3 regions of the Neorhizobium sp. 2083 genome follow, and region 2 is predicted to be linked to each of the others. Evidence: predicted binding sites of a transcription regulator. Region 2 holds the regulator's gene; each other region holds the start of a gene.
The links. The regulator LexA, encoded in region 2, represses DNA repair genes until DNA is damaged. The targets are predictions, from matches to a motif close to TGTTCNNNNTGTGTTCNG.
Positions count from the first base shown of each region.

Region 1: the regulator LexA is predicted to act here: its motif matches at 5,453-5,470, upstream of J2X76_RS11115 (ATP-dependent helicase).
Region 3: the regulator LexA is predicted to act here: its motif matches at 6,508-6,525, upstream of J2X76_RS17665 (UvrD-helicase domain-containing protein).

Region 1 is NZ_JAVDTC010000002.1:582,567-592,294, forward strand. It holds gene J2X76_RS11085 (hypothetical protein) at 1-336, opposite strand, end outside; gene J2X76_RS11090 (hypothetical protein) at 761-1,000, shown strand; gene J2X76_RS11095 (DUF1328 domain-containing protein) at 1,244-1,417, opposite strand; gene J2X76_RS11100 (ABC transporter ATP-binding protein) at 1,508-2,536, opposite strand; gene J2X76_RS11105 (iron ABC transporter permease) at 2,533-4,101, opposite strand; gene J2X76_RS11110 (iron ABC transporter substrate-binding protein) at 4,174-5,187, opposite strand; gene J2X76_RS11115 (ATP-dependent helicase) at 5,474-7,543, shown strand; gene J2X76_RS11120 (dipeptidase) at 7,682-8,734, shown strand; gene J2X76_RS11125 (alpha/beta hydrolase) at 8,867-9,577, shown strand; gene J2X76_RS11130 (DUF1003 domain-containing protein) at 9,641-9,728, opposite strand, start outside.
Region 2 is NZ_JAVDTC010000005.1:268,720-278,447, reverse strand. It holds gene J2X76_RS20620 (ComEC/Rec2 family competence protein) at 1-914, shown strand, start outside; gene lexA (transcriptional repressor LexA) at 895-1,614, opposite strand; gene J2X76_RS20610 (VOC family protein) at 1,815-2,687, shown strand; gene kdsA (3-deoxy-8-phosphooctulonate synthase) at 2,692-3,540, shown strand; gene eno (phosphopyruvate hydratase) at 3,658-4,932, shown strand; gene J2X76_RS20595 (septum formation initiator family protein) at 5,172-5,489, shown strand; gene pdhA (pyruvate dehydrogenase (acetyl-transferring) E1 component subunit alpha) at 5,685-6,755, shown strand; gene J2X76_RS20585 (pyruvate dehydrogenase complex E1 component subunit beta) at 6,772-8,157, shown strand; gene J2X76_RS20580 (pyruvate dehydrogenase complex dihydrolipoamide acetyltransferase) at 8,173-9,537, shown strand; gene J2X76_RS20575 (SGNH/GDSL hydrolase family protein) at 9,611-9,728, shown strand, end outside.
Region 3 is NZ_JAVDTC010000004.1:327,156-336,883, forward strand. It holds gene J2X76_RS17650 (DUF2778 domain-containing protein) at 172-1,566, shown strand; gene J2X76_RS17655 (amidohydrolase) at 1,614-2,759, opposite strand; gene J2X76_RS17660 (NAD(P)-dependent alcohol dehydrogenase) at 2,841-3,842, opposite strand; gene J2X76_RS17665 (UvrD-helicase domain-containing protein) at 3,994-6,468, opposite strand; gene J2X76_RS17670 (efflux RND transporter periplasmic adaptor subunit) at 6,745-7,986, shown strand; gene J2X76_RS17675 (efflux RND transporter permease subunit) at 7,983-9,728, shown strand, end outside.

The DNA of each region.
Region 1 (9,728 bases), on a different contig from region 2:
AGTGGTGCCGATGAAAAGGGAACCTCCGCGGGTGAGCGAAGAGCCAAGACGGCGAAGTAACCCGTTGCCTGCCGAGATCGGGGCCATGCTCCCGTCGCCGATTTTGATAGACGCGTCTTCGAGAATTAACGCTCCTCTATACCAGTCATCCATCTGAAACTCGGGCTTACGCCGGAATTTTGTCAACACCGCTTCCATGTCGGAACCGCACCGCGGGCAGCGCCCGTCTAAACATGGGAAACCATCGTCACACGCCGGCAGCGGTGGTAGATGTTTTTGGAGGCGAAAAAAATGGTCCAGCAAATCGCGCTGGCCCTCAGCAAATGTGAAGTCCATGACCTACCCTCAGATCTCATGTTTAAGAACAGCGGCTCGGCTTATGCCTAGCAGCTAGGTTAATTTACCGGGGTGATGATTGGATCTTTGCGGACACTTATGCCCAAGCATTGCCCAAGCAACGTATTTAGCGCGCTTGCGATCTTGGCATCTTTATCGAGGCCGTTTGGGCACGAAGCCAGCGTTCGCGGCGTAGTCACCACGTTGACATCGTAGGGGTCACAGGTTCAATCCCTGTCACGCCCACCATCCAGTTAGTTGACATCGTTAAGAAATCCGCTTCGGCGGATTTTTTCGTTTATGGCCTCCCCGTTAACCCGCCCGTCCCGAAACGGCACAGCTGCGTCCAAAATTCTTCACCAGCCTTGCTGGCAATTTGGTCATCTGCGCCTGTTACGGTGTTACGGCATCAGGGAGGGGCAGCATGGCGCAGTTCAAGAATTCGGAACATCTCGTCCAGGCCGCAGCGCCGGCTTTTGAGAAGGAGTGGATGCCGGGGCAGAAGGTGCCGAATGCGGGCATCTACCGCTGTCGGACCTGCGGCGACGAGATCGTCGTCCACAAGGACGCCGCCATCCCCCATATTCATCATGAGCATTCGCTCCTCGGCCCCGTGACCTGGAAGCTGCTCGTCTTCGCTCAGAAACACCCCTCGCGTCCCTGACGGCTCGCATCGGCAACGGTTCATGCTGTTTTTGAATTCGGCTCTTTTTTCGCGGGAGCGTACTGAATCGGCCGAAACCCGCCTCGCACCACGACATGGAATGTGCCAAATGCGACCCACCGCGTCATTGATGCGGGATTTTCCCCAATTTGCCCCGCCCGACCTTCGGCGGGGCTTTTTTGTTCCGGGCATCTGATTCGGCCGGGTTCCTTTAACGGGGGCCGAGCGCGTTACACCCGGCAATCAGAGAATCGCATTGCCGGCGGCAAACGCGAGCACCACGAAAACCAGGAAAACGACGAGGAAAAGGAAGAAGAGAATCTTTGCGATCCCGGCTGTCGCGGCGGAAATGCCCGAAAAGCCGAGGAAACCGGAAATCAGCGAGATGACCAGGAAGATGAGAGCCCATTTCAGCATGGAATGTGTTCCTTCACGTTGATGGTCCGATAACGCGAAGAAATGTTCCAGGGTTCCCAACAGCCCTAAGACCTTGCGGCCGGAACCGGCCTACCGGAAGAGATGCGCCGCGCCAGCCACGCCGATCGTCACCCTGTCGCCCGCGGACAGGGTCTCGCGACTCGGAATGTCGAGGCGGAATGTGAAGGCATCGCCGAGCGTGATCCGCACATCCGAAATCGGTCCGCAGAAATTGATCTCGGCGACCGTTGCGAAAACCCCGTCGCCGCCGTTTTGCGCAACGGTGATCTGTTCGGGCCGCAGCATGATCTCGGCCTTGCCGCGATAGGCGATGTCATCGACCGGCAATACCCCGAGCGGGCTCTGGGCGCGCCCATCGGCAACCTCGGCCGGCAGCACGATCGCCTCGCCGAGGAAGGCCGCCGTCGCCACGTCCACCGGACGCGAATAGACCTCGCGCGGGCTCCCCACCTGCGCGAATTTTCCCGCCCGCATCACCGCCACCTGGTCGGCGAAGGCAAGCGCCTCGCCCTGGTCGTGGGTCACCAAAAGCGTGGTGATGCCGGCCGCGGTCAGCACGTCGGTCACCGCCTTGCGGGTCGCGGCCCTGAGGCCGGTATCCAGCGCCGAGAAGGGCTCGTCCAGCAGCATCAGCCTCGGCTTGCGCGCCAGCGCCCTGGCAAGCGCTACGCGCTGCTGCTGGCCGCCTGAGAGCTGGTCCGGCTTGCGGGCGAGCATGGCCGGGTCGAGCCCCACCATATCCATCAGCTGGGCGATGCGGGCGTTCTTCACCGAGGCCTCCGCCTCCAGCCCGAAACCGATATTCTGCCGGATCGTCAGATGCGGAAACAGGCAGCCGTCCTGCGCGACGATGCCGATGCCGCGCTTGTGCGCCGGCACCTGGGAGCGGGCGTCGGCAAGCTGCTGGCCGGCGAACACGATGCGGCCCTCGTCCGGCGCATCGAAGCCGGCAACTAGGCGCAGAAGCGTGGTCTTGCCGCAGCCGGAAGGCCCGACGATCGCGGTGCGGCTGCCGGCCGTGACCGACAGGTCGACGCCGTCGAGGGCCGCGACGGAACCATACTGTTTGCGCAGGGAGGTCAGGGTAAGAAACGTCATCGCCCGGCGATCTTTTTCGATTGGTGGTGGAGAAGAAAGGTGAGCGGCAGCGAGAAGGCGACCATCAGCACCGCATAGGGCGCGGCGCCCGCATAGTCGATCTCGCCGGTCAGCGCCCAGAAGGCCATGGCGAGCGTGCGGGTGCCGTTCGGTGCCAGCATCTGGGTGGCGGTCAGTTCGTTCATGATGCCGAGCGAGGAGAGCGCCACGCCCGCCGCAGCCCCCGGCGCCGCAAGCCGGATGGTGGTCGCGAGCAGCGCATTGCCCGGCGAACGGCCGAGGCTTGCCGCCGCCTGTTCGATCTCGACCGGCACCTGTGCAATACTGGCGCGCAGGCTCACCAGCGCGCGCGGCAAAAACATCACCACATAGGCAAGCACGATGGTCGCAACGCTCTGGTAGAGCGGCAGCATGGCCCGCACGGTGATGGTCACCAGCGCCAGCGCCACGACGACGCCCGGCATCGAGCTCGCGAGATAATAGCACCCTTCCAGGAACCGGCTGGCGCGGGTCGGCCGACGCACCGAAAGCCAGGCAATCGGCACGGCGGCGGCCGTCGTCGCAAGCCCGCCGATCAGGCAGATGGCGAGCGTCTGCCAAAGCGCCAGCCCCACCTCGTCAAGCCGCCATACGCCGGCCCCGCCGGCGATCAGCCAGCGACTGAGGGTCAGCACCGGAACGCCGAGCGCAAACGCGGCCGTCACGGCGGGCAGGAGGAGAGCGACGTATTTCCATTTGCCGAGCCTTGCGATCTTCGGCCGGCGGGCGACGCCGGGCCCAAGCCGCGCATACCGGCTGCGGCCTCGCAACGAGGCTTCGAGGCCGAGCAGCACGAAGCAGCAAAGCACCAGCACCAGCGCCAGCATATAGGCGGCAACGCCGTTATAGGTCGACTGGAACTGGTCGATGATCGCGGTCGTGAATGTGTCGAAGCGGATCATCGCAAACAGCCCGTATTCGGCAAGCAGATGCAGGCCGACCAGCAGCGCGCCGCCGCAAAGCGCGAGCCTGAGCTGCGGCAGCACGACGCGCCGGAAGACGGCAAACGGCGCAAGGCCGAGCGAAGCCGCCTGGTCCTCCAGCGCCGGGTCGAGCAGCCGGAAGGCCGCCGAAAGAGGGAGATAGAGAAACGGAAAATAGGCGACGACCGAGATCGCCACGCCGGCCGGCAATCCGTTGAAGCCGGGCCACAACCCGATCCAGGCATAGGAATGCACGAAAGCCGGGACCGCAAGCGGCGTGACGCAGAGCCACGACCAGAACCGCGCGCCCGGCAGGTCCGAGCGCTCCGTCAGCCAGGCGAGCGAAACGCCGAGCACGGCGCAGATCGGAATGGTCAGGACGACGAGAAGGACGGTATTGACGAGCAGATCGCCGACCCGGGAACGGAAGATCAGCTGCAAGGCCGTCTCCCAGCCGGTGACGACGGTGGCCCAGAGCACAAAGCCGAGCGGCAGAAGCGCCAGCAGCGCCACCACGACCGCGATCGTCAGCGTCCAGGACGATGCCGCCGGCAGGCGGGCTCGCGGCGCGATCGTGATCCTGGTCTCTGTGGTGGAAGTCATTGCCGGTCCGAAAAGATGAGACATCGCAGGTACGCCCTGCGATGTCTCCATGCAACTGGTATCGGCCGCTTTTTAGAGCAGGCCGGCGGCGGTCATCATGTCGGTGACCTTGGCGTTGTTGAGCGTCGACGGCTCGACCTTCGGCGCCTGGAGATCGGCGATCGGGGTCAGGGCCTTGTTGGAAGCCTCGCCCTTGCCGACGGCGTATTCAAAGGAGGTGCCGTCGCGCAGAACCTTCTGGCCGCCCTTGCCGGTCACCCACTTGAGGAAGGCCTGGGCCTGTTCCTTGTGCTTGGAGGAGGCAAGGATGCCGCCGCCCGAGATCGACACGAAGGCGCCCGGATCCTGGTTCTTGAAATAGTGCATGCCGACGTTCTTGGTGTTCTCGCCGGTCTTCGCCACGTCGCCGAAATAGTAGTAGTGATAGATCAGCGCGCCTTCGAACTGGCCGGCATTGACCGCCTTCATGGCAGTCGAGTTGCCACGGATCGGGGTTGCATTTTCCTTCATGCCCTTCAGCCAGGCGGCGGTCGCTTCTTCGCCCTTGAGCTGCAGCAGCGCACCGACGATCGCCTGGAAATCGGCGCCCGACGGAGAAGCCGTCCAGCGGCCCTTCCATTCCGGCTTGGCAAGGTCGAGCATCGACTTCGGCAGCTTGTCTTCGGTCAGCTTGGTCTTGTCATAGGCAAAAACGGTCGAGCGGGCGGCGATGCCAACCCAGTTGCCGTTGGCCGGATGGAAGCCCGGCAGAACCTGGTCGAGCGTCGCCTTTTCGATCGGCGCAAACAGGCCCTTGCCGTCGACCAGCACCATGGCCGGCGAATTTTCGGTCAGGAACACGTCGGCCGGCGAATTGGCGCCTTCCTGAACGATCTGGTTGGCGATTTCGAGGTCGCTGCCCTGGCGGATGGTGACGACGATGCCGGTCTCTTCCGTGAAGGCCTTCGCCCATTCCTTGGTCAGCCCTTCATGCTGGGCATTGTAGATGGTGAGGCTGTCGGCCACCTGCGCCGAAGCCGGCGAGGAAAGGGCGAGAACGGAAAAGGCCAGGGCAACGCCCGCGGCCAAGCTGAATGCAGTCTTCAAGATCGCCTCCGCAAGAAGTCAGGAATTTGACGAGGCCGTCTTAACCAAAGCAGAGATTTGCGGTCAAGTTTATTTCCGCCTAATATGTAACAAACGCGTGACTTCCGTTTACATTACAGGGAGATAACAACATCAGGCCAAACTGTCGCGGTCTCGGTGCACCCCCTATCGCCATAGGCCGTGTCCCACGCACAGTTGCCGGCAACAACGTCCATCAGCATCGACGCGGATATCCGCGCGGGCGCACGAATCAGCTATGGCTCTTTCGAACACATCGGGAACGGGCATGGCTGTTGCTTATCTGGAAAAGCTGAACGACGCGCAGCGGCGCGCGGTGGAGCATGGCGCGGACGTGCCGAACGGCGGCGCGGCCGGCCCGCTTCTGGTCATCGCCGGTGCCGGTTCCGGCAAGACCAACACCCTCGCCCACCGCGTCGCGCATCTGATCGTCTCGGGCGCCGACCCGCGCCGCATCCTGCTGATGACCTTTTCCCGCCGCGCGGCTTCGGAAATGGGCCGCCGCGTCGAGCGCATTTGCGCCCAGGTGCTCGGCGCCAATGCCGGCATCATGACCGATGCGCTCGCCTGGGCCGGCACCTTCCACGGCATCGGCGCCCGCCTGCTGCGCCTCCATGCCGATCAGATCGGTCTCGACCACGACTTCACCATCCACGACCGGGAAGATTCCGCCGACCTGATGAACCTGGTGCGCCACGAACTCGGCTTCTCGAAGACCGAGAACCGGTTTCCGACCAAGGGCACCTGTCTGCAGATCTATTCGCGCGCCGTGAATTCCGAAACCCCGCTCGACGAGGTGCTGAAACTCTATTTCCCCTGGTGCTCCGCCTGGGAGCCGCAGCTGCGCGAACTGTTCGCCTCCTATGTCGAGGCCAAGCAGGCCCAGAACGTGCTGGATTACGACGACCTCCTGCTCTACTGGGCGCAGATGATGAGCGAACCGGCGATTGCCGAGGATGTCGGCGGCCGTTTCGACCATGTCCTCGTTGACGAATACCAGGATACCAACCGCCTACAATCGTCGATCCTGATGGCGATGAAGCCCGGCGGCATTGGCCTCACCGTCGTCGGCGACGACGCCCAGTCGATCTATTCCTTCCGCGCCGCGACGATCCGCAACATCCTCGACTTCCCCAACACCTTCGACCCGCCGGCCAATATCGTCACCCTCGACCGCAACTACCGTTCGACCAGCACGATCCTCGCCGCCGCCAACGGCGTCATCGATCTCGCCCGCGAGCGCTTCACCAAGAACCTCTGGACCGACCGCCAGTCGGAGGAACGCCCCCGCTTGGTCGCCGTCAAGGACGAGACGGAACAGGCCAACTACATCGTCGAGAAGATCCTCGAAAACCGCGAGACCGGCATGACGCTCAAGCAGCAGGCAGTGCTGTTTCGCTCCTCGCATCATTCCGGCCCGCTCGAAGTCGAGCTCACCCGCCGCAACATCCCTTTCGTGAAATTCGGCGGTCTGAAATTTTTGGACAGCGCCCATGTCAAGGACATGCTGGCGGCCCTGCGTTTCGCCCAGAACCCGCGCGATCGCGTCGCCGGCTTCCGGCTGATGCAGCTCATCCCCGGCATCGGGCCCCAGACGGCCGGAAAAATCCTCGACGCCATCGCCGCCGACCCGGAACCGCTGGCAGCCCTGCAGGAAATCCCAGCCCCGCCGCGCTCCGGTGCCGACTGGCCCGCCTTCGTCGAGATGCTCGCCGCCGTCCGCAAGGGCCAGGGCTGGCCCTCCGAGATCGGCCTTGCCCGGCAGTGGTACGAACCGCATCTTTCCCGCATCCACGAGGACGCCGAGACCCGCAAGGCCGACCTGCTGCAGCTCGAACAGATCGCCTCGGGTTATACGTCCCGCGAGCGTTTCCTCACCGAACTGACCCTCGACCCGCCGGATGCGACAAGCGCCGAATCCGGTACGCCCCTGCTCGACGAGGATTACCTGATCCTCTCAACCATCCACTCCTCCAAGGGCCAGGAATGGCGCTCGGTTTTCCTCCTGAACTGCGTCGACGGCTGCATCCCGTCCGATCTCGGCGTCGGCTCGACCGCCGAGATCGAGGAGGAGCGCCGCCTCCTCTACGTGGCGATGACCCGCGCCAAGGACCATCTGCACCTGATGACGCCGCAGCGTTTCTTCGTGCACGGCCAGGCCTCGCAGGGCGACCGGCACGTCTATGCGGCCCGCACCCGTTTCATCCCGGCCACCCTGCTGCAATTCTTCGAAACCGCCGCCTGGCCGGTCGTCGCGCCGATGTCCGAGGCCGAACGCCAGGCCCGCCACCAGGTCCGCATCGACGTCACCGCCCGCATGCGCGGCATGTGGCGATAGCGAGCCCGAAAATCGTACCGGTCGTCATAAGCTTTGGACACGATTGTGGGATGAGCCGTCATCAGCCGATTGCAACAGCCGGGTAAGCCGGCGCCTGTCTGCATGTGAGGCCTGGATATACCGGAGGATCGAATTCGCATGAACGGCATCGACGTCTTCGACGGGCACAACGACTCGGTTCAGTACATGTCGGACTACAAACCCGGCGGCCGGGATTTCCTGGCCCGCTCCGAGGCGGGGCCTCTCGATCTTCCCCGCGCAATGGAGGGGCGTCTCGTCGGCGGGCTGTTCGCCCTTTATGCCCATCCCGAGCGCAAGCCGGAAAACAACGTGACGCAGACCAGCGACGGATACGAGGTCCGTTATGCGGAGGCCCTGGACGAGGGTTATGCCCGCCGGCTGATCGACGCCCAGCTTGATGCGATGAACCGATTGATCCGGCGCTCGGACGGCCGCATGCGGCTCGCCACCGGCGTCGATGAAATCAACGCCGCCCGGGCCGCTTCCGCCTTGGCCGTCGTGCTTCACATGGAGGGCGCGGAAGCGATCGGCCCCGGTCTCGACTATCTCCACACCCTTCACGCAGCAGGCCTGCGTTCTCTCGGCCCGGTCTGGAGCCGCCCGAACATCTTCGGTTACGGCGTTCCCTTCGCCTATCCGAGATCGCCCGACACGGGCCCCGGACTGACCGATGCCGGCCGGGATCTCGTCAGGACCTGCAATACGCTGGGTATCATGATCGACCTCGCGCATCTGAACGAGCGCGGCTTCTGGGACGTGGCAGCCTTGAGCACCGCCCCGCTCGTCGCCACCCATGCCTGCGCCCATGCCATATGCCCCTCGACCCGCAACCTCACCGACCGGCAGCTCGACGCCATCCGCGATACGGACGGCGTCATCGGCTTCAACCTCGCAGTCTACGACATCCGCGCCGATGCGCATCTCGATGCCGATACGCCGCTCGACCTCGTCGTCCGCCACATCGAATATCTCGTCAACCACGTGGGAGCCGATAGAGTAGCCCTTGGATCGGACTTCGACGGCACCGTCGTGCCCCGCGAGATCAAGGATGCCAGCGGCCTTCCCCGCCTCTTAGAAGCCATGCGCAAGGCCGGATTTGATGAACCGGCCTTGAAGAAATTCGCCTTCGAAAACTGGCTCCGCGTCTTCGGCCTGACTTGGCAGTGCTGACCGGAGAAGACGGCCAAATGGCGGTCCTGCAATGGTTTTATCCCGGCTTGTCCCCTCGCCTGTCGCATTGACTTCGCCCGGGCCGGGTGGGAAACAACCGACATCATTCGGGTATCCAGGGAGGGGATCGAGATGACCAGCCGCAAGATCGTTCTTGTGCAGGGCGCCTGGGGTTCGAGTGCGAGCTGGACGCCGGTCGCAGATATTCTGCGCGGCATGGGCCATCAGGTCTTCGTGCCGAGCCTCACCGGGCTCGGCGAACGCACCCACCTGTTTTCCGGAGCGATCAACCTCGACACCCATATCGCCGATGTCTGCGGCCTGATCGAAGCCGAAGGCCTGGAGGAATTCGATCTCGTCGGCCATTCCTATGGCGGCATGGTGATAACCGGCGTCGCCGACCGGTTCGCGCCCCGCATCCGCACGCTCACCTATCTCGACGCCTTCCTGCCGGAAGACGGCCAGTCGGCGCTCGATCTGCTTGGTCCCGAAGTCGCGATGGCCAACCTTGCCATGGCCGGCGAACATGGCGGCGTCGCGGTACCGCCTCCGGCCCGCCACGCCACCCGCGTGCCGGAACATCTGCGCCATTACATGACCAGCCGCTCGCCGCATCCCTTCGCCTCGATGATCCAGAAGATCAGGCTGACCGGCGCCTACCGGAAAATCGCGAAAAGGCTCTACGTCTCGGCCAATATCGACCAGTCGAAGATCTTTTCCGGCATCTACGCCAAGGTCGGCGCCGATCCGTCCTGGGCATCCATGGAGGTGCCGAGCGGCCACATGCTGCAGCTCGAAATGCCGGAAAAGATCGCCCGCATCATCGCTGACTTCATCGGCTGAGACGGCAGCCGGCCACTCTTGTCGGCGATCACCCGTACCGCTCAGAGAAGGTCCCGCCAGCCCCTACCGGCTCTCCCGCCCGCCCCCATGCCGTTCCAGAAGCTCGATCTGTATCTGCTGCATTTCCGCCAGCCGCTCCCATTGATGCGCC
Region 2 (9,728 bases):
CTTTCGGCCTCGACGCTCCCTTCATGAAGCTCATGGGCCTTGGTCTGGAAGCGGTGATCGCGATCGCCAGACATGTGGCGGCCTGGGGGGGCGATGTCGGCATCGGCCGCCAGCATCCCTGGTTTCTGACGGTCTCGACGGTGGGATTCCTGCTGCTGACGCTTTTGAGAACGAGGTTGAGAGTGATCGGCCTGCCGCTGATGATCGCTTCCCTGCTGCTCTCGTGGCACGAGCGATCGGCGCCCCTGCCGGATATGCTGGTCTCGGAGGACGGAACGCTGGTGGCGCTTCTGAACGGGGAGACGGTTGCCACCAACCGCACGCGCCCGCCCGACTTCATCTACGATCAATGGAAGAGGGCGCTTCTTATTGGCGATCCGGCAAAGCCGGAAATGTCCCGCTCCAAGGACAAGCCGCCGGACGACAAGTCCACCAGGGCAAAAAACGACGACAAGTCCAACGGCGCAAAAAACAAGGAGCGCCGCGAACTGACCACGCAGCAGATCGAAGCGGCGAAGTCGCGGATGAAACAAGCGCCTCCCGGCCGCTTCACCTGCGAATCCAAGGCCTGGTGCGCTGCAAGCACCGGCGAGGGGATTGTCATTGCCGTCGAAGACGGCCGATATGCCGGGGCCGCCTGCGACGTCGCCAGTCTCGTCATTGCCCCGAGTGCCCGCTTCGACCGATGCCGGTCCGGAGCGCTGATGATCAATGGCAGCACGCTCCGAAAAACCGGCGCGCTGGAGATTTCCCTCAACGGCGCTACCGACTATCGGCGCTGGCAGGTTCGGGCGGCCATGGCGGGCGAGGACCGTCCCTGGAGCAGGCACCGCCACTATGATTGGCGAAGCCAGCGTTTCGACCGGTCCCTGCCGGAGCCAGTCAGGCAGCTGATCAGTGATACCGGCGGATGAGGCCGACGAGCTTGCCCTGGATCTTCACCCGGTCCGGCCCGAAAATGCGGGTCTCATAGGCGGGATTGGCGGCTTCCAGCGCGATCGAGGCGCCGCGGCGGCGAAAACGCTTCAGCGTCGCTTCCTCGTCGTCGACCAGCGCGACGATGATGTCGCCGGGATTGGCGGTATTGCCGTTGCGGATGATCACCGTGTCGCCGTCGAGAATGCCGGCCTCGATCATCGAATCGCCCTTGACCTCAAGCGCATAATGTTCGCCGGAGCCGAGCATCTCGGCCGGCACCGCGATATCATGGGTGTTGTTCTGGATCGCCGAGATTGGCACGCCGGCGGCGATGCGGCCCATGACCGGAACGGTCGTGGCGTTCGACACATCGTCGTTGGCGACAGGTTTCGGAGGGGCGGCGACCGGCTGCGGCTTGCCAAGGCTGCCTTCGATGACGCTCGGCGAGAAGCCGCGTCGCGGCTGCATGCTCGGCGAATAGGCTTCCGGCAGTTTGATGACCTCGAGTGCGCGCGCCCGGTTGGGCAGGCGGCGGATGAAGCCGCGTTCCTCGAGCGCCGTGATCAGCCGGTGGATGCCGGACTTGGAAGCAAGGTCCAGAGCATCCTTCATTTCGTCGAATGACGGCGGGACGCCGGATTCCTTCATGCGTTCGTGAATGAACAGAAGCAATTCCTGTTGTTTGCGCGTGAGCATCTTTTGGCACCCTGAGAGTCGGAAACAAATCCAGAACGGACACTATATGTTCCATATGTGTTCTGCAAGTCCCTAAATTTCTGTGAAGTATGATGATTTTTTCTTCATAGATGCGTGCCAGATATCTGGTCTCACACCACTTGCGCGGCGCGAGCCTGCTGCCAAAGTAGCTTTGCGATTCCAATTCTGGGGGCCCTCGCGTGAACGCAAGACCGATCGATCATCTCGTGCTGCCGGTGGCGGAACTTACCGCTGCGCGCTCCCGGCTCACGGAGCTTGGTTTTACAGTTGCGCCGGACGCTTTTCATCCTTTCGGCACGGCCAATGCTTGCGTGTTCTTCTCCGATGGGACCTACCTGGAGCCGCTGGCGCTTGCCAACCGGCGCCATGCGGGTGTCGCGGCAAAGCGCGGCAATGTCTTCACGGCCCGCGATCTCGCTTTCCGCAATGCCCGCAACCGGCAGGGTTTTTCCGCGCTCGTGGTCGCCACCCGCGACGCGATGGCCGATCATGCGCGTTTCAAGATGCGCGGCATTTCGGCAGGCGAGGTGCTGGAGTTTTCGCGCGGCATGACGCTGCCTGACGGTTCGGAAACGGAAGCGAGCTTTCGGCTGGCGTTTGCCGGCGATGACCGTGCACCCGATTTCCTGCTGTTTTCCTGCCAGCGCATCAATCCGCTGCCCGCCAATCGCGGCGAACTGGAGCGGCACGCCAATACGGTCACGGGCCTCAGCGAAATCATCCTGTCGGCCTCGGTGCCGTCCGATTTCGCCCCGCTTGTCGAACAGGTGCTGCTGACGAAGGCAGCGCCGGAGGCGGCACCGCTCGAGCTTGCCGCGGCCAATGCCCGCATCCGCATCCTTGATGATCAGGAACTCCAGGCGGAATTTGCGCTTCCGTCTATGCCCGGCGCCGAAGGGCTGCGCGGCCGGGCGATCATCTTCAAGACGGCCGATCTTGCCGTGACAGAGATCACCCTTGCTGCTAATGACGTCGCATTCGTCCGCCGGGAGGGCCGCGTTCTCGTCTCGGCGGCACCCGGCCAGGGTGTTTTGTTCGGCTTCGAGGAATAGGTTCATGGACGTTACCGCAAATCCCAGCGTCTCCGTCGGCGAAGGAGACGGCAAGGTGGTTTTCGCGCAGGACGCAAAACTGTCGCTGATCGCCGGCGCCTGCGAGATGGAAAGCCGCGATCATGCCTTCATGGTCGCCGGCACCCTCAAGGAGCTTTGCAACAAGCTCGGCATGGGGCTCGTCTACAAGACCTCCTTCGACAAGGCGAACCGCTCGTCACTGTCGAGCAAGCGCGGCCTCGGCCTGGAAAAGGGCCTGGAAGTCTTCGCCGACCTCAAGAAGGAACTCGGCATTCCGGTGCTGACCGATATCCATTCGGAAGAGCAATGCGCTCTGGTTGCCGAAGTCGTCGATGTCCTGCAGATCCCGGCCTTCCTGTCCCGCCAGACGGACCTCCTTGTCGCCGCCGCCAGGACCGGTCGAGTCATCAACGTCAAAAAGGGCCAGTTTCTGGCGCCCTGGGACATGAAGAATGTTCTCGGCAAGCTGAACCAGAGCGGAAATCCGAACATCCTGCTCTGCGAGCGCGGTGCCTCCTTCGGTTACAACACGCTCGTCTCCGACATGCGCTCGCTACCGATCATGGCGGCCATGGGCGCGCCGGTCATCTTCGATGCCACCCATTCCGTGCAGCAGCCTGGCGGCCAGGGCACGACCTCGGGCGGCGAGCGCCAGTTCGTCGAGACGCTGGCCCGTGCGGCAGTCGCGGTCGGCGTCGCCGGGGTTTTCATCGAGACCCACCAGGATCCCGACAACGCTCCCTGCGACGGCCCCAACATGGTTTATCTGAAGGACATGCCGCGGCTTCTTGAAAAGCTGCTCGCGCTCGACGCCGTCGCCAAGGCCGCCTGAGCCCGACCGAAAAGGCGGGAAAACCGCCTCGATTGTAATTTTCGTGTCATTGATTATGAGACATTTTCAGTGACCTCATGACGCCTGAAACCGACGTCCAAACCCAGGGAGAGACCCTTGACCGCCATCACCGATATCATCGCCCGCGAAATCCTCGACAGCCGCGGCAATCCGACCGTCGAGGTGGATGTCTATCTGGAAGACGGCACGATGGGCCGCGCGGCCGTTCCGTCGGGCGCCTCCACCGGCGCGCACGAAGCCGTCGAGCTGCGTGACGGCGGCAAGCGTTATCACGGCAAGGGCGTCGAAAAGGCGGTCGAAGCGGTCAATACCGAGATCTTCGACGCGATCGGTGGCTTCGACGCCGAAAGCCAGATCCATATCGACAAGACGATGATCGCCCTCGACGGCACGCCGAACAAGTCGCGTCTCGGCGCCAATGCCATCCTCGGCGTCTCGCTCGCCGTCGCCAAGGCCGCGGCCGAAACCTCCGGCCTGCCGCTCTACCGTTATGTTGGCGGCCCGAACGCCCATGTTCTGCCGGTTCCGATGATGAACATCATCAACGGGGGCGCCCATGCCGACAACCCGATCGATTTCCAGGAATTTATGATCATGCCGGTCGGCGCCGAAACGCTGAAGGACGCCGTGCGCATGGGTTCGGAAATCTTCCATGTCCTCAAGAAGGAACTGGCAGCCCAGGGCCACAACACTAATGTCGGAGACGAAGGCGGTTTCGCGCCGGGCCTCAAGAGCGCGCCGGAAGCCCTCAACTTCATCATGAAGTCGGTCGAAAAGGCCGGTTACAAGCCGGGCGACGACGTATGCCTCGCGCTCGACTGCGCCTCGACCGAATTCTTCAAGAACGGCAAGTACGAGATGGAAGGCGAGGGCCGCACGCTCGAGCCGGAAGCCATGGCCGATTACCTCGCCGAACTCGCCGCCAAGTACCCGATCATCTCGATCGAGGACGGCATGGCCGAAGACGACTGGGCCGGCTGGAAGTACCTGACCGACAAGATCGGCGCCAAGTGCCAGCTCGTCGGCGACGATCTGTTCGTCACCAACTCGGCTCGCCTGCGCGACGGCATCAAGATGGGCGTCGCCAACTCCATCCTCGTCAAGGTCAACCAGATCGGTTCGCTGTCGGAAACGCTCGATGCCGTCGAGACCGCCCACAAGGCCGCCTACACGGCCGTCATGTCGCACCGATCGGGCGAAACCGAGGATTCGACGATCGCCGATCTCGCGGTCGCCACCAATTGCGGGCAGATCAAGACCGGTTCGCTGTCGCGTTCCGACCGGCTCGCCAAGTACAACCAGCTGATCCGCATCGAGGAAATGCTCGGCCCGCAGGCCGCTTATGCCGGCCGCGGCATCCTGAAGGGTTAAGGGCTGTTTGGCGAAGCCAACGAAACGATCCAGTGAATCGTTTCGAAGGACGTACGCCCTGAGCTCAAGCGAAGGGCCGGCAAAATCATTGCACCATAATTCCAAAGCCCGCGCCGAAAGACGCGGGCTTTTTTCGGACTCGATTCTGGTCAACGATTGCTTAAGCAAGTTCTGCGAATTTGATGCTCTGTTTCGGATCGATTTGAGATCCCGTAAGCGTGGCAAGGCGTTAGAGCGGCATGTGGACAAAGCATCATAAGAAAAGAAAATTTGGCCGTTTTGTCCTTCCCGCCATAACAGTCGCGTTTCTCTCCTACTTCGGCTATCATTCCATCCACGGCGATCTCGGTCTGATCGCCACGGAGGAATTCGAGCGTCAGCGGCAGGCGCGGGCGGAGGAACTCGCAAAGCTCACCGCCAAGCGCGAAACGCTGGAGCGGCAGGTTCAGCTGATGAGCGACGGTTCGCTCGACAAGGACATGCTCGACGAGATCGCCCGTTATCAGCTGAATGTCTCGCGCGGCGACGAAATCGTCATCTTCAACAACTACTTCTGAATTAACCGAAATCCGGTTAATTTCACATTTCTGTAACCTTTTCATCGTGTTACACGGAATGTGAGCCATGCGTTTATGGCATTGCTGGGGCAGCTTTTCTTGCCTATGGTATTCCCCGAAACCAGAGTGGGAATCTGGCGACACATTGTCAGGGCGTATTCTCGCTCTCAACGCAGAACTCAAAGGGAGGGATGAATGGCGCCGACCAAAACCGCGTCTGTATCCGGCCGTAAACCAGCGGCAAAGTCTGCAATCAAATCAGCCTCGAAAGCCTCCGCAAAGGAGTTCACGGGCAAGAACACCCCGGATTTCGGCAAGGACCAGGATCTTCACGCCTACCGTGAAATGCTGCTGATCCGCCGTTTCGAGGAAAAGGCCGGCCAGCTTTACGGCATGGGCTTCATCGGTGGTTTCTGTCACCTCTATATCGGCCAGGAAGCGGTCGTCGTCGGCATGCAGATGGCGCAGCAGGAGGGTGATCAGGTCATCACCGCCTATCGCGACCACGGGCACATGCTGGCAACCGGCATGAGCGCGCGCGGCGTCATGGCGGAGCTGACGGGGCGCAGGGGCGGCTATTCCAGGGGGAAGGGCGGCTCGATGCACATGTTCTCCAAGGAAAAGCATTTCTACGGCGGCCACGGCATCGTCGGCGCCCAGGTTTCGCTCGGAACCGGCCTGGCCTTCGCCAACCGCTACCGCAACAACGACAGCGTCTCCGTCGCCTATTTCGGTGACGGCGCGGCCAACCAGGGCCAGGTCTACGAGAGCTTCAACATGGCTGCTCTCTGGAAGCTGCCGATCGTCTATATCGTCGAAAACAACCGTTATGCGATGGGCACCTCGACGGCCCGCGCCACGGCGCAGTCGAACTACTCGCTGCGCGGTTCCGGCTTCGGCATTCCAGGCGTCCAGGTCGATGGCATGGACGTTCGCGCCGTGAAGGCCGCCGCCGACGAGGCGCTCGAGCATTGCCGCTCCGGCAAGGGCCCGATCATCCTCGAAATGCTCACCTACCGTTATCGCGGCCACTCCATGTCCGACCCGGCGAAATATCGCTCCAAGGACGAAGTGCAGAAGATGCGCTCCGAGCACGACCCGATCGAGCAGGTGCGCCTGCGCCTTCTCGAAAAGGGCTGGGCCACCGAGGACGAGCTGAAGGCGATCGACAAGGATATCCGCGACGTCGTTTCGGATAGCGCCGATTTCGCCCAGGCCGATCCGGAGCCGGATGCGTCCGAGCTCTACACCGACATTCTGCTCTGATCGCGGGAGGGAACCCATGCCAATCGATATCCTGATGCCCGCGCTTTCTCCGACCATGGAGGAAGGCACGCTCAGCAAGTGGCTGAAAAAAGAAGGTGACAAGGTCACCTCCGGCGACGTGATCGCCGAAATCGAGACCGACAAGGCGACCATGGAAGTGGAAGCCGTCGATGAGGGCGTGATCGGCAAGCTTCTGGTCGAAGCCGGCACCGAAAACGTCAAGGTCAACACCAAGATCGCCGTGCTTCTGGCCGATGGCGAAAGCGCCGATGCGATCGGTTCCGCCGCCCCTGCCGAGGCTCCGAAGACTGCCGCTCCGGCGGCGGCAGAAGCGCCCGCTGCAAGCGCCGCTTCCGCTCCCGTGCCGGCTCAGCCGAAGGTCGAGACCGCTGCCGATCCGGATATTCCGGCCGGCACCGAAATGGTGATGACCACGGTTCGCGAAGCGCTCCGCGACGCCATGGCCGAGGAAATGCGCCGCGACGAGGACGTCTTCGTCATGGGCGAGGAAGTCGCCGAATACCAGGGCGCCTACAAGATCACGCAAGGTCTGCTGCAGGAATTCGGCCCCCGCCGCGTCGTCGATACCCCGATTACCGAACACGGCTTTGCCGGCGTCGGCGTCGGTGCCGCCATGGCGGGCCTGAAGCCGATCGTCGAGTTCATGACCTTCAACTTCGCCATGCAGGCGATCGACCAGATCATCAACTCTGCCGCCAAGACGCTCTACATGTCCGGCGGCCAGATGGGCGCGCCGATCGTGTTCCGCGGCCCGAACGGGGCCGCTGCCCGCGTCGGCGCCCAGCACAGCCAGGATTATGCCTCCTGGTACAGCCAGATCCCGGGCCTCAAGGTCGTCATGCCGTATACGGCCGCCGACGCCAAGGGCCTGCTGAAGGCCGCCATTCGAGATCCGAACCCGGTCGTCTTCCTGGAAAACGAAATCCTCTACGGCCAGTCCTTCGAGGTTCCGAAGCTCGACGATTTCGTCCTGCCGATCGGCAAGGCGCGCATCCACCGCAAGGGCAAGGACGCTACCGTCGTTTCCTTCGGCATCGGCATGACCTATGCGACCAAGGCCGTTGCCGAACTGGAAAAGGAAGGCATCGACGTCGAACTGATCGATCTTCGCACGCTGCGCCCGATGGACCTTCCGACCGTCATCGAATCGGTCAAGAAGACCGGCCGCCTCGTCACCGTCGAGGAAGGTTATCCGCAGAACTCGGTCGGCGCCGAAATCGCCACCCGCGTCATGCAGCAGGCTTTCGATTATCTCGATGCGCCGGTGCTCACGATCGCCGGCAAGGACGTGCCCATGCCTTACGCGGCCAACCTCGAAAAGCTGGCTCTGCCGAATGTCGGCGAAGTCGTCCAGGCCGTCAAAACCGTCTGCTACAAATAAGGGGAGGGTGTCTCGATGCCGATCAACATCACCATGCCTGCCCTGTCTCCGACCATGGAAGAGGGCAATCTTTCCAAGTGGCTCGTCAAGGAAGGCGACAAGGTCAAGTCCGGCGACGTGATCGCCGAGATCGAGACCGACAAGGCGACCATGGAAGTGGAAGCCGTCGATGAAGGCACCGTCGCCAAGCTCGTCGTCCCCGCCGGCACCGAAGCCGTCAAGGTCAACGCCCTGATCGCCATCCTCGCCGCCGATGGCGAGGATGTGTCTGCCGCCGCCGCCGCTCCGGCCCCGAAGGCGGAGGCTGCACCTGCGCCGAAGGCGGAAGCCGCTCCGGCGTCCAAAGCCTCCGAACCGGCTGCGGCACCCGTTGCCCCGGCGTCCGGCGGCTTTGTCGGAAATGCTGCCCCGGCAGCCTCGGGCGGCGCCAAGACCTTCTCGTCACCGCTTGCCCGTCGCCTCGCAAAGGAAGCGGGTCTCGATCTTTCCGCCGTTGCTGGCTCAGGCCCGCATGGCCGCGTCGTCAAGGCGGATATCGAAAAGGCCGTCGCTTCCGGTGGTGCCAAGGTTGCTCCGGCCGCAGCGCCTCAGGCTGCTGCCGCGGCTCCGGCCCCGGCCCTCGCCAAGGGTCCGTCTGATGAAGCTACCCTCAAGCTCTTCCCCGAGGGCTCCTACGAGCTTCTGCCGCATGACGGCATGCGCAAGACGATCGCCTCGCGCCTCACCGAGTCGAGCCAGACGGTCCCGTCCTACTTCATCTCGATGGATTGCGAGATCGACGCACTGCTGAAGCTGCGCGGCGAGATCAATGCATCGGCGCCGGTGAAGAAGACGGAGAAGGGCGAAGTGCCGACCTTCAAGCTTTCCGTCAACGACTTCATCATCAAGGCGATGGCGCTGGCTCTGCGCGATGTCCCGATGGCCAACGCCTCCTGGACCTCGACGGCCCGCGTGCTGCACAAGAATGCGGATGTCGGCGTTGCCGTATCGATCCCGGACGGCCTGATCACCCCGATCGTCCGCAAGGCCGAGACCAAGACGTTGTCCGTCATCTCCAACGAGGTGAAGGATCTTGCCAAGCGCGCCCGCGACAAGAAGCTGAAGCCGGAAGAATACCAGGGCGGCACGACATCCGTGTCCAACCTCGGCATGTTCGGCGTCTCCAACTTCACCTCGATCATCAACCTGCCGCAGGCCTCGATCGTCTCGATCGGCGCCGGCGTCGAAAAGCCGGTCGTCCGCGGCGGCAAGATCGAAGTGGGCACGGTGATGACCGCAACCTTCGCCTTCGACCACCGCGTCATCGACGGCGCGCTCGGAGCGGAACTCGCGTCCGCCTTCAAGCGCTACATCGAAAACCCGATGGCGATGCTGGTGTAGTCCGGTCTTTCCCTCCCCCTTGCGGGGAGGGTGTCCGCGTCCGCGGACGGGTGTGGGTGTCGGAGGTGCGTTCATGAAAACCGTTCTCTGCTATGGCGATTCACTGACCTGGGGCACGGATGCCGCGACCGGCGGCCGCCATGCCTTCCAAGATCGGTGGCCGAGCGTGCTGCAGGCAGCGCTCGGTCCCG
Region 3 (9,728 bases), on a different contig from region 2:
ACCAAATCGGGGCGGCGTAAAGACATTGGTTACCATAATCGTTCATTCTCACATGCAGTCGATAGGCGGCGGTGGGCAGATTCTTCTTATGCTCAGTGCTCGCCGAGGTTGTGTTGGCAGTCTCGCGGAAGCGACGCCTGCCGGTGTGAGTAACGGTTCGGGTAACGAGTGATGGCGCGTTCGGTCCAGACGTCGGTGAATGGCAGGCATGCGGGCAAGGCGCCGCAGCGCCGCAAGAAATCCCGCTCTCTCCTTGTCAATGTCACGGTCGGTTTCGGTCTGACGGTCGCAGCCCTGATGGGTGCGTCGATGGTTACCATGGCGACCGCGGTGAAGTCGGCAGCCGACGTCAAGTTCGAAACGGCGCTGACGAAGCCGATCGCGCTTGCCGCTCCCGCTCCCGCGGCCGTATCGCGCGAACGCGAAATCGACGTCTCGAAATTCTCACGCCTGCCGGGCAGCGCGCCCGCCGGTCCGAAGGGCAAGCGCCTGGCCGGAGCCGAAGTGGCTGCGCTTGAAGCGCGCAAGCCGGATGTTTCAAGCGTCAGCCAGATGCTCAACGTGGCGATGTCCAAGGCTGCCCGCCACCAGGAACACGAACAGCAGTTCGCAGCACTCGAAAAGATCCGTCCGGACGCCAATGCCATCCGCGCCGTGCTCGCGCCGGCGATGGAAAACCTCGTCGTGGTGGCGCCCCGCACGCCTAGCGGCGCCCTGCCGGACATGATCCAGGACGTCCAGACGGTCGCCACCGTCGCCGGGCTCAAGGATATGAAGCCGGTCGAGATGGCCGCGCTTGAGGAAACCGCCCTCGAAGAGGACGCGGACGAGGGCACCGACGAAAGCGAAGTCGCGATGGTCGAGGAGGCCGTTCCCGCGGCGCCTTCCTATGCGCTGCCGAAGGCCGGCCCGCTGCCGGTCATCCGTCCGGGCTCTACCGCCGAAAAGCCCGCCAAGCCGGCAGCGCTTGCCGCGATTGCCGCGGTCGCGCCGCAGAAGCCCGCCAGGGCGGACGACCGCGACGAAAAGCCGACCGCGCTTGCCTTCGCCAAGCCCGACAATCCGATGCGCGAGGAGCCCACCCGTCCGTCGCAGTCGGCTCCGGCCTGGCCCGGCATTGGCACGAAGGTCGCGGTCTATGATATTTCCGGCGGCATGGTCTATATGCCGAACGGCTCGAAGCTCGAAGCGCATTCCGGCATCGGCAAGATGCGCGACAACCCGAACTTTACGCATGTGACGATGCGTGGCCCGACACCCCCCGGCACCTACAAGCTGTCGATGCGCGAAACGCTGTTCCACGGCGTCGCCGCGATCCGCCTGACGCCGGTCGACGGCAAGGCGCCGCAGGGCCGCACCGGCCTGCTCGCCCACAGCTTCCTGCTGCGGGTGCGCGGCGACTCGCACGGCTGCGTCGCGTTTGCCGATTATCCCGCGTTCCTGAAAGCCTTCCAGCGCGGCGACATCACCCATATGGTGATCGTGCCCAAGTGGGACGGCAAGCGTCCGGGCCGCGGCACCAATGGCGGCTTCATGGCCAAGCTGTTCGGCAATAACGACGCTTAGTCGGAGCCATGATGGTGACGCCGGATGACGGCGTCACAAACGGCGTTTCAGCCCAGAATATCTCTCGCCACGCGCATAAAAATCTTGGTGCCGATCGGGATCAGGTCGTCAGGGAAATCGTAATTCGGGTTGTGCAGGTTCGGCATGTTTTCGCCGGCCCCCAGAAAGAACATCGCCGATTTTGAGACGGTCGCGAAGCGGCCGAAATCCTCCGAGCCGCGCATCGTCTCGCCTGCATCGTGGGGAACGCCCTCGGTTTCCATCGCCGCCCGCAGCAGCTCGGTCGCCTGCGCATCGTTTTCGCACTGGCCGAAGATATCATGGTAATCCATTGCGTATTCGAGTCCGTCGGCGGCGGCGATCTTGCGGACGAGGGTTTCGGCCCTCGCCATCAATGCTTCCATCTGGCCGTCGGTCATGGTGCGCAATGTCACCCAGACCTCGGCACGGCCGGGCGCAATGCCGAAGGCCGGTTCGCCGACGGAGGCATGGGTGACCGTGGCCAGCAGCATGTCGCCGGTTTCGATCGAGCCCTCGCTGAGCGCCGTCAGCGCCGGCATCAGCGCTGCGACCGCAGGCACCGGCGAAATGCCGGTTTCCGGCATGGAGGCATGCGCCGTGCGCCCGGTGAGGACGACCTTGAGGCCGCGCGACGCGCAGTTGACGATCCCCTGCTTCAGCCAGACGCGCCCCAGCGGCAGGCCGGGCATGTTGTGCAGGGAAAAACTGTAATCCGGCACCAGGTCCCGGAATTTTTCGTCGGCGATGACTGCCGCAGCACCGGCGCCCGTCTCTTCGGCCGGCTGGAACATGAGGATGACGCGGCCGCGCTTCGGCTTTTCGCGACCGAACTGACGACCGAGCGCCGCCAGCATGGTCATGTGGCCGTCATGTCCGCACATATGGCCCTTGCCGGGAATTTTCGAGCGGTAATCCGGCGTACCGACCTCCTCGATCGGCAGCGCGTCCAGCTCGGCGCGAAAGAGCACGGTCGGGCCGGCAAGGCCGCTGTCATAAACGACCGCGACGCCCGTGCCGCCGAGGCCGGTCACGACCCGGTCCGGCTTGGTATCCGCGAGAAACCCCTGCACCTCGGCAGCGGTCGCGACCTCCTCGCCGGACACTTCCGGCATGGCATGCAGCTTGCGCCGCCATGCGGTGAGCTCGATGACGTCCTGGTTGGTGAGAAACATGGGGCCGCTCCCTGATCGCCGGGTTTGTCCCGAGGTAACCGGGGCAGGGGTTCTCCGCAAGAAAAACCTCTGCCCGACCAATCACCACTCGATGCCGATCTTGCCGAAATGGCTGCCGCTCATCTCGTAGCGGAAGGCATCGGCCAGGTTTTCGAGCGCAAACACCTTGTCGATTACCGGGCGGACGGTGCCCGTATCGAGCGCCCGCACGAAATCCTGCTGCTGGCGGCGGTTGCCGACCAGAATACCCGACAGAACCGCCTGCTTGCCCATCAAGGCTGCGGTCGGCACCTCGCCGCGCGGGCCGGTCAGGACGCCGATCATGGTGATATGGCCACCCATCTTCACAGCCTGGATGGATTGCCCAAGCGTCGCCGGGCCGCCGACTTCCACCACATGGTCGACGCCGCGGCCGCCGGTCCAGTCGAAGACCTGTTTGCCCCAGTCGGCTTGCTCCTTGTAGTTGATGGTGAACTCGGCCCCGAGTTTTCCGGCGCGCTCCAGCTTGTCGTTCGAGGACGAGGTGATCGCCACCCGTGCGCCCATCGCTCTTGCGATCTGCATCGCATAGATAGACACGCCGCCGGTGCCGAGCGCCAGCACCGTCTCGCCGGCCTTCAGCCGCCCAAGCTCCACCAGCGCCCGCCAGGCGGTCAGCCCCGCGGTGGTGATCGTCGCCGCTTCCACATGGCTGAACCCTTTCGGAGCGAGCGTAAAGGCCGCCGCCGGCCGCACCGCATATTCGGTCGCGAACCCGTCGATGCCGTCGCCGGGCGTGCGCGAAAAACCACCCGCCGGCGGCGGGCCGTCCTGCCAGTCGGGGAAGAAGCAGGAGACCACATGATCGCCCGCCTTGAACTCGCCCACGCCTTCCCCGACCTCCTCGACCACACCGGCGCCATCGGCCATCAGCACCCGCCCATCGGTCGGGGTGCGGCCGCTCGCGACGCTGAGGTCATGGAAATTGATCGAACTCGCATGCAGCTTCACCCGGATCTCGCCACGGCCGGGTCTGCCCGGGTCGGGCCGATCGACGAGTTTCAGGGCATCGAGGCCGCCCGGTGCAGTAACAATGGCTTTCATGAATTCCTCCCTCAATCCGCGAAAATTATCGGATTCACCTAGAAGGAATCAGGGAGACTGACAAGCGGGATGCTAGGGGCGGCGTTCTCCGTTCCGCGTGACGGAACCTGCTTCTCTGCGACTATTGATATCAGCTTGTGTCAAGCCTCTCTCACACCCGCTCCACAAACCCCTCGAGCACCCGCTTCTGCCCGGCCTTGTCGAACTCGATGGTCAGCTTGTTGCCTTCGATGGCCGAAATATTGCCGTTGCCGAACTTGACGTGGAATACCCGGTCGCCCACCGAAAACTGGGACGGCGTGTCGGCGACCGACTTGGCCACCAGTTCCCCATCGATGGTGCGCGTGCGCGGGCCGCTTTCGCCGTAGCCGATGCGTTCCACGGCGTGGCCGGAGCGGGTGCCCCAGTTGTCGCGGGTGGCGTCGGTCCTGTTGGCCTGGGCGCGTTTCCAGCCCGGCGTCGAATAGGTGTTGGCGAAGGGATCGGCCTTGTCGAAGCGCGACTGGCCGTAACCGCCGCGCCCGCCATAACCGCCGTAATTGCTGTCGGAGGCCGCCACGTCCACATGGGCGGCCGGCAGTTCGTCGAGGAAGCGTGACGGCATGGTCGATTGCCACAGGCCGTGGATGCGGCGGTTGGAGACGAACCAGATATGGCAACGGTGCTTTGCGCGCGTCAGGCCGACATAGGCGAGGCGGCGTTCCTCTTCGAGGCCGGAGCGGCCGCCCTCGTCGAGCGCCCGCTGGTGCGGAAACAGGCCTTCCTCCCAGCCGGGCAGGAAGACGGTGTCGAATTCCAGGCCCTTGGCCGAATGCAGCGTCATGATCGACACCGCGTCGAGGTTCTCGTTGGTCTCGGCATCCATGACGAGAGCCACGTGTTCGAGGAAACCGCGCATGCTCTCGAAGGCTTCCATGGAACGGACCAGTTCCTTGAGGTTTTCCAGGCGTCCCGGCGCTTCCGCCGTCTTGTCGTTCTGCCACTTGGCGGTATAGCCGCTTTCGTCGAGGATCTGCTCGGCGAGCGTGGTGTGAGCCGTGTTTTCGAGCAGGCCCTGCCAGCGGCGGAAATCGGTGACCACGTCGAACAGCGCTTTGCGAGGAGCAGGCTTCAGTTCGTCCGTCTCTACTAGTTCGGCTATAGCCTGCAGCTTCGGAATATCGCGGGTACGGGCATAATTATTCAGATAGCGCAAGGTAATGTCGCCGAGGCCGCGCTTCGGCGTGTTTACGATGCGGTCGAAGGCAAGGTCATCGGCCGGCTGGCAGACGAGCCGGAAATAGGCCATGGCGTCGCGGATCTCGAGCCGCTCGTAGAAGCGCGGGCCGCCGATGACGCGGTAGTTGAGGCCTAGCGTCACGAACCGGTCTTCGAACTCGCGCATCTGGAACGAGGCGCGCACCAGGATCGCCATGTCGTTGAGCTTGTGTTTGCCGCGCTGGAGGGTTTCGATCTCCTCGCCGATGGCACGCGCTTCCTCCTCCGAATCCCAGGCGGCATGCACCACCACCTTCTCGTCGTCGGGGTCGGCGCGGTCGGTGAACAGGGTCTTGCCGAGCCGGCCCTCGTTATGGGCGATCAGGTGGCCGGCGGCGCCGAGGATGTGTTCGGTGGAGCGGTAGTTGCGCTCGAGCTTGATCACCTTGGCGCCCGGAAAATCCTTTTCGAAGCGCAGGATGTTGTCCACTTCGGCGCCGCGCCAGCCATAGATCGACTGGTCGTCGTCGCCGACGCAGCAGACGTTCTGGGGCGTGCCCTGCGGTCTCTGGGCGAGCAGCCGCAGCCACATGTATTGGGCAGTATTGGTGTCCTGGTACTCGTCGACGAGGATATAGCGGAACCTTGCGTGATATTCCTTGAGGAGATCCGGGTTCTTGCGGAAGATCGCGATCGGGTGCAGCAGGAGATCGCCGAAATCGCAGGCGTTGAGCGTCCTCAGCCGGGCCTGATAGGCGGCGTAGAGTTCGCGGCCCTTGCCATTGGCAAATGCGCGGGCATCGCCTTCCGGGATGTCGGCCGGCAGCAGGCCCTTGTTCTTCCAGGTGTCGATCATGCCGGCGAACTGTTTTGCCGGCCAGCGCTTGTCGTCCAGACCTTCGGCCTGGATCAGCTGCTTGATCAGCCGCACCACGTCGTCGGTGTCGAGAATGGTGAAATCGGAGCGCAGGCCCGCCAGCTCCGCGTGACGGCGCAGCAGTTTGACGCCGATCGAATGGAAGGTGCCGAGCCAGGGCATGCCCTCGACCGCGCCGCCGACCAGGACGCCGATGCGTTCCTTCATCTCGCGCGCCGCCTTGTTGGTGAAGGTCACCGCGAGGATCTGCGAGGGGAAGGCGCGGCCGCTCGCGAGGATATGGGCGATACGGGTGGTCAGCACGCGCGTCTTGCCGGTGCCGGCGCCGGCAAGCACGAGGACGGGGCCGTCCAGGGTCTCGACCGCCTGGCGCTGTTCGGGATTGAGGCCGGAAAGATAGTCGGGCGCACGGTGCTGGTCGCGGGCCGCCATGGCGCGGGCGGCGATGCCGAGGCCGCCCTGGCCCGCGGCCGGTGCCGGGGCGGGGGCCTTGCGTGGCGCCTGCTGGGGTTCTTCGTCGAAGAACGGAATGTCGTCGAAACTGTTCGTCATGCGGCCAATGTAGTGATTCGGACCTGAAAGACCAGAAAATGTTCTGCTTTCATTCCAAGTCTCCACACAAGGCAAGGCTAAAGTATGGAGAGGCCGGCGGTTGCTCTCTGCCAAAACGACAATTTTAGGAGTATATGTATGCTTGCCGTCTAACATATCCGTGAAATTTCGTGAGGTTACATTTCCGTAAGGTTGGCGTTGCCCCATTGCGTGAGCACCGGCAAACAAGGATACTCCGGGGCAATATGGCCTTTTGCTGCCCCGTCGGAGAATTGAATGCGGATTTGGAAACAGCTTCTGCTCTGTCTTGTTGTCCTTGCAGGAGCACTGGCTCTGTGGGTCTATCTTGTGCCGAGCGCCGGGGAAACGCTTGCCAGGATGGGCGTGCCCGGTGAGGTGATCGCCGCCATCCGTCCGAAGCCGGCAAGTTCCTCCGCACCTGCCGCAAACGGCAATGGCGCGGCGCGGCCGCAGGGCCAGGGCGGCGCGCAGGGCAATGCCCAGGCGCAGAACGGCCAGCGCGGAGCAGGCGGACAAGGTGGAGGCCAGGGCGGCGGCAATCGGGCCACGCTCGTCGTCGCCCAGCCGGTGGCGATCGGCACGGTCAACGACCGCCTTTCGGCGATCGGCAGCGGCGAGGCCATCCAGTCCGTCGTCGTCATGCCGCAGTCCTCCGGCACGGTCGACGAGATCATGGTCACATCCGGCCAGAAGGTCACCAAGGGCCAGGTGCTTGCCCGTCTCGATGACGAGGAGCAGATCATCGAGCGCGAAAAGGCGCAGGTCGCGCTGCAGAGCGCCCAGGAAAAATCCGCCTCCTACAGGAACCTGCAGTCGTTCTCGCGGCTCGACGTGCTCAATGCCCAGATCGCCGAACAGGCGGCGAAGCTTGCGCTCTCCACCGCCGAACTCAATCTCAGGCGCCGCGACATCGTCGCGCCCATCGACGGCGTCGCCGGCATCGTTGCGGTCAATATCGGCGACAATGTCACCACCCAGACCAATGTCGTGACGATCGACGACCGGACGGCCATTCTGGTCGATTTCTGGGCGCCGGAACGTTTCGCCGTCGCGATCGAACCGGGCGCGCCCGTCGAGGCGAGCTCGATCGCCCGTCCGGGCCAGGTGTTTTCCGGCAAGGTCGAGGCGATCGACAACCGCATCGATCCGGCAAGCCGCACGATGCGCATCCGCGCCAGGGTCGAAAATCCAGGTGACGTGCTGCGCGCCGGCATGGCCTTCAATGTCGGCATGCGTTTTGCCGGCGAACGTTATCCGGCGGTCGATCCGCTCGCCATCCAGTGGGACGGCGAGGGGTCCTATGTCTGGCAGGTCCGGGACAACAAATCGGTCAAGACCCGGGTCCGCGTCGTCCAGCGCAATCCCGACGCGGTCCTCGTGGGCGCCGAACTCAAGGAAGGCGACCGGATCGTCACCGAAGGCCTGCAACGGGTGAGGGAAGGGGCGTCGGTCCGGATCTTCGGGGCGCCGGAAACGGCTGAGGTGGCGCGCCAATGAAGATCGAACTTCCGGGACATGGGCCGGCCCACGGCCATGACGACGACGGCAAGGCCTTAGCGGAGAAATCCGGCCAGAGCTTCACGGCTCTCTTCGTGCGCCGTCCCGTGCTCGCGGCGGTCCTGAACACGCTGCTCGTCGTCGCCGGTCTTGCAGCCCTTGCGGGCGTCGAAGTGCGCGAACTTCCCGACGTCGACCAGCCGGTCATCACCGTGCGCACCAATTACGACGGCGCGTCGCCGCAGACCATGGACCAGGAAGTCACGCAGGTCATCGAAGGCGCGGTCGCCCGCGTTTCCGGCCTCAAGGCGCTATCCTCGCAGTCGCAGTTCGGCTCCAGCCGTGTGACGATGGAGTTTTCCGACAGCGTCGATCTTTCCGAAGCCGCCAACGACGTGCGCGACGCGGTCGGCCGGGTCGTCAACAAGCTGCCCGACGATGCCGACGAACCCCGCATCGTCAAGGCGGATGCCGATTCCGACGCCATCATGCGTCTTGCGGTCACGTCGTCGAAGATGTCGATGGAAGACCTCACCCAGCTCGTCAACAACGAGATCGTCGACCGGCTCGCCGCCGTCGAAGGCGTGGCCGACGTCGAACTTTACGGCGACCAGGACAAGGTGTTTCGCGTCGATATCAACCAGGCGGCATTGGCCGGCCGCGGTCTGACGGTCGCCGACGTCTCCAAGGCGCTGTCGAGCGCCGCGCTTGACGTTCCCGCCGGCTCGCTGAAAAGCACGACGCAGGATATCGTCGTTCGCGCCACCGCCAGCCTCACCAAGCCGCAGGATTTCGAAAACGTCCTGATCGGCCCGAATATTCGCATCCGCGATGTGGCGACGGTCGCGCTCGGCCCTGACGACGGCACGACCGTGCTGCGCGCCAACGGCGTGCAGGGCGTCGGCCTCGGCATCATCCGCCAGGCGCAGTCGAACACGCTCAACATTTCCCAGGGCGTCAAGGCCGCCGTCGCGGAGATGCAGAAGACCCTGCCGGAAGGCACCCGCATCGCCATTACCGGCGACGACGCGATCTTCATCCAGGGCGCGCTGCACGAAGTCGAGACCGCGCTGATGCTGTCGGCGGCGGTCGTCGTCGTGGTCATCTACCTCTTCCTGCGCGACTGGCGCGCGACGCTGATCCCTGCGATCACCATGCCGGTGGCGCTGATCGGCACGCTGGTGGCGATCTATCTGGTCGGCTTCTCGATCAACATCCTGACGCTGCTCGCCATCGTGCTCGCGACCGGCCTCGTGGTCGACGACGCGATCGTCGTGCTCGAAAACATCGTGCGACGGCGAGCGGAGGGCATGGGACCGCGCGCCGCCGCCGTGCTCGGCACCCAGGAAGTGTTCTTCGCCGTCATTGCGACGACCGCGACGCTTGCGGCCGTCTTCATTCCGCTCTCCTTCCTGCCCGGCCAGATCGGCGGCCTGTTCAAGGAATTCGGCTTCGTGCTCGCCTTCTCGGTCGGCCTGTCGTCGATTACCGCCCTGACGCTTTGCCCGATGCTCGCCTCGCGCATGCTGACCAAGCCGATGAAGGAGGATCACGGTCTGCTCGGCGCCTTCGGCAACGCGTTTGCCAGCGTCTATGCCGCCGCCTTGCGGTTCTGCCTCAATGCGCCGCTCGTCGTCATCGTCGTCTCGGTGGTTTTCTCGATCGCAGCCTACAACGTCTTCGGCCTCGTCAAGAGCGAGCTGACGCCGCGCGAAGACCGCGCGACGATCATGCTGCGCGTC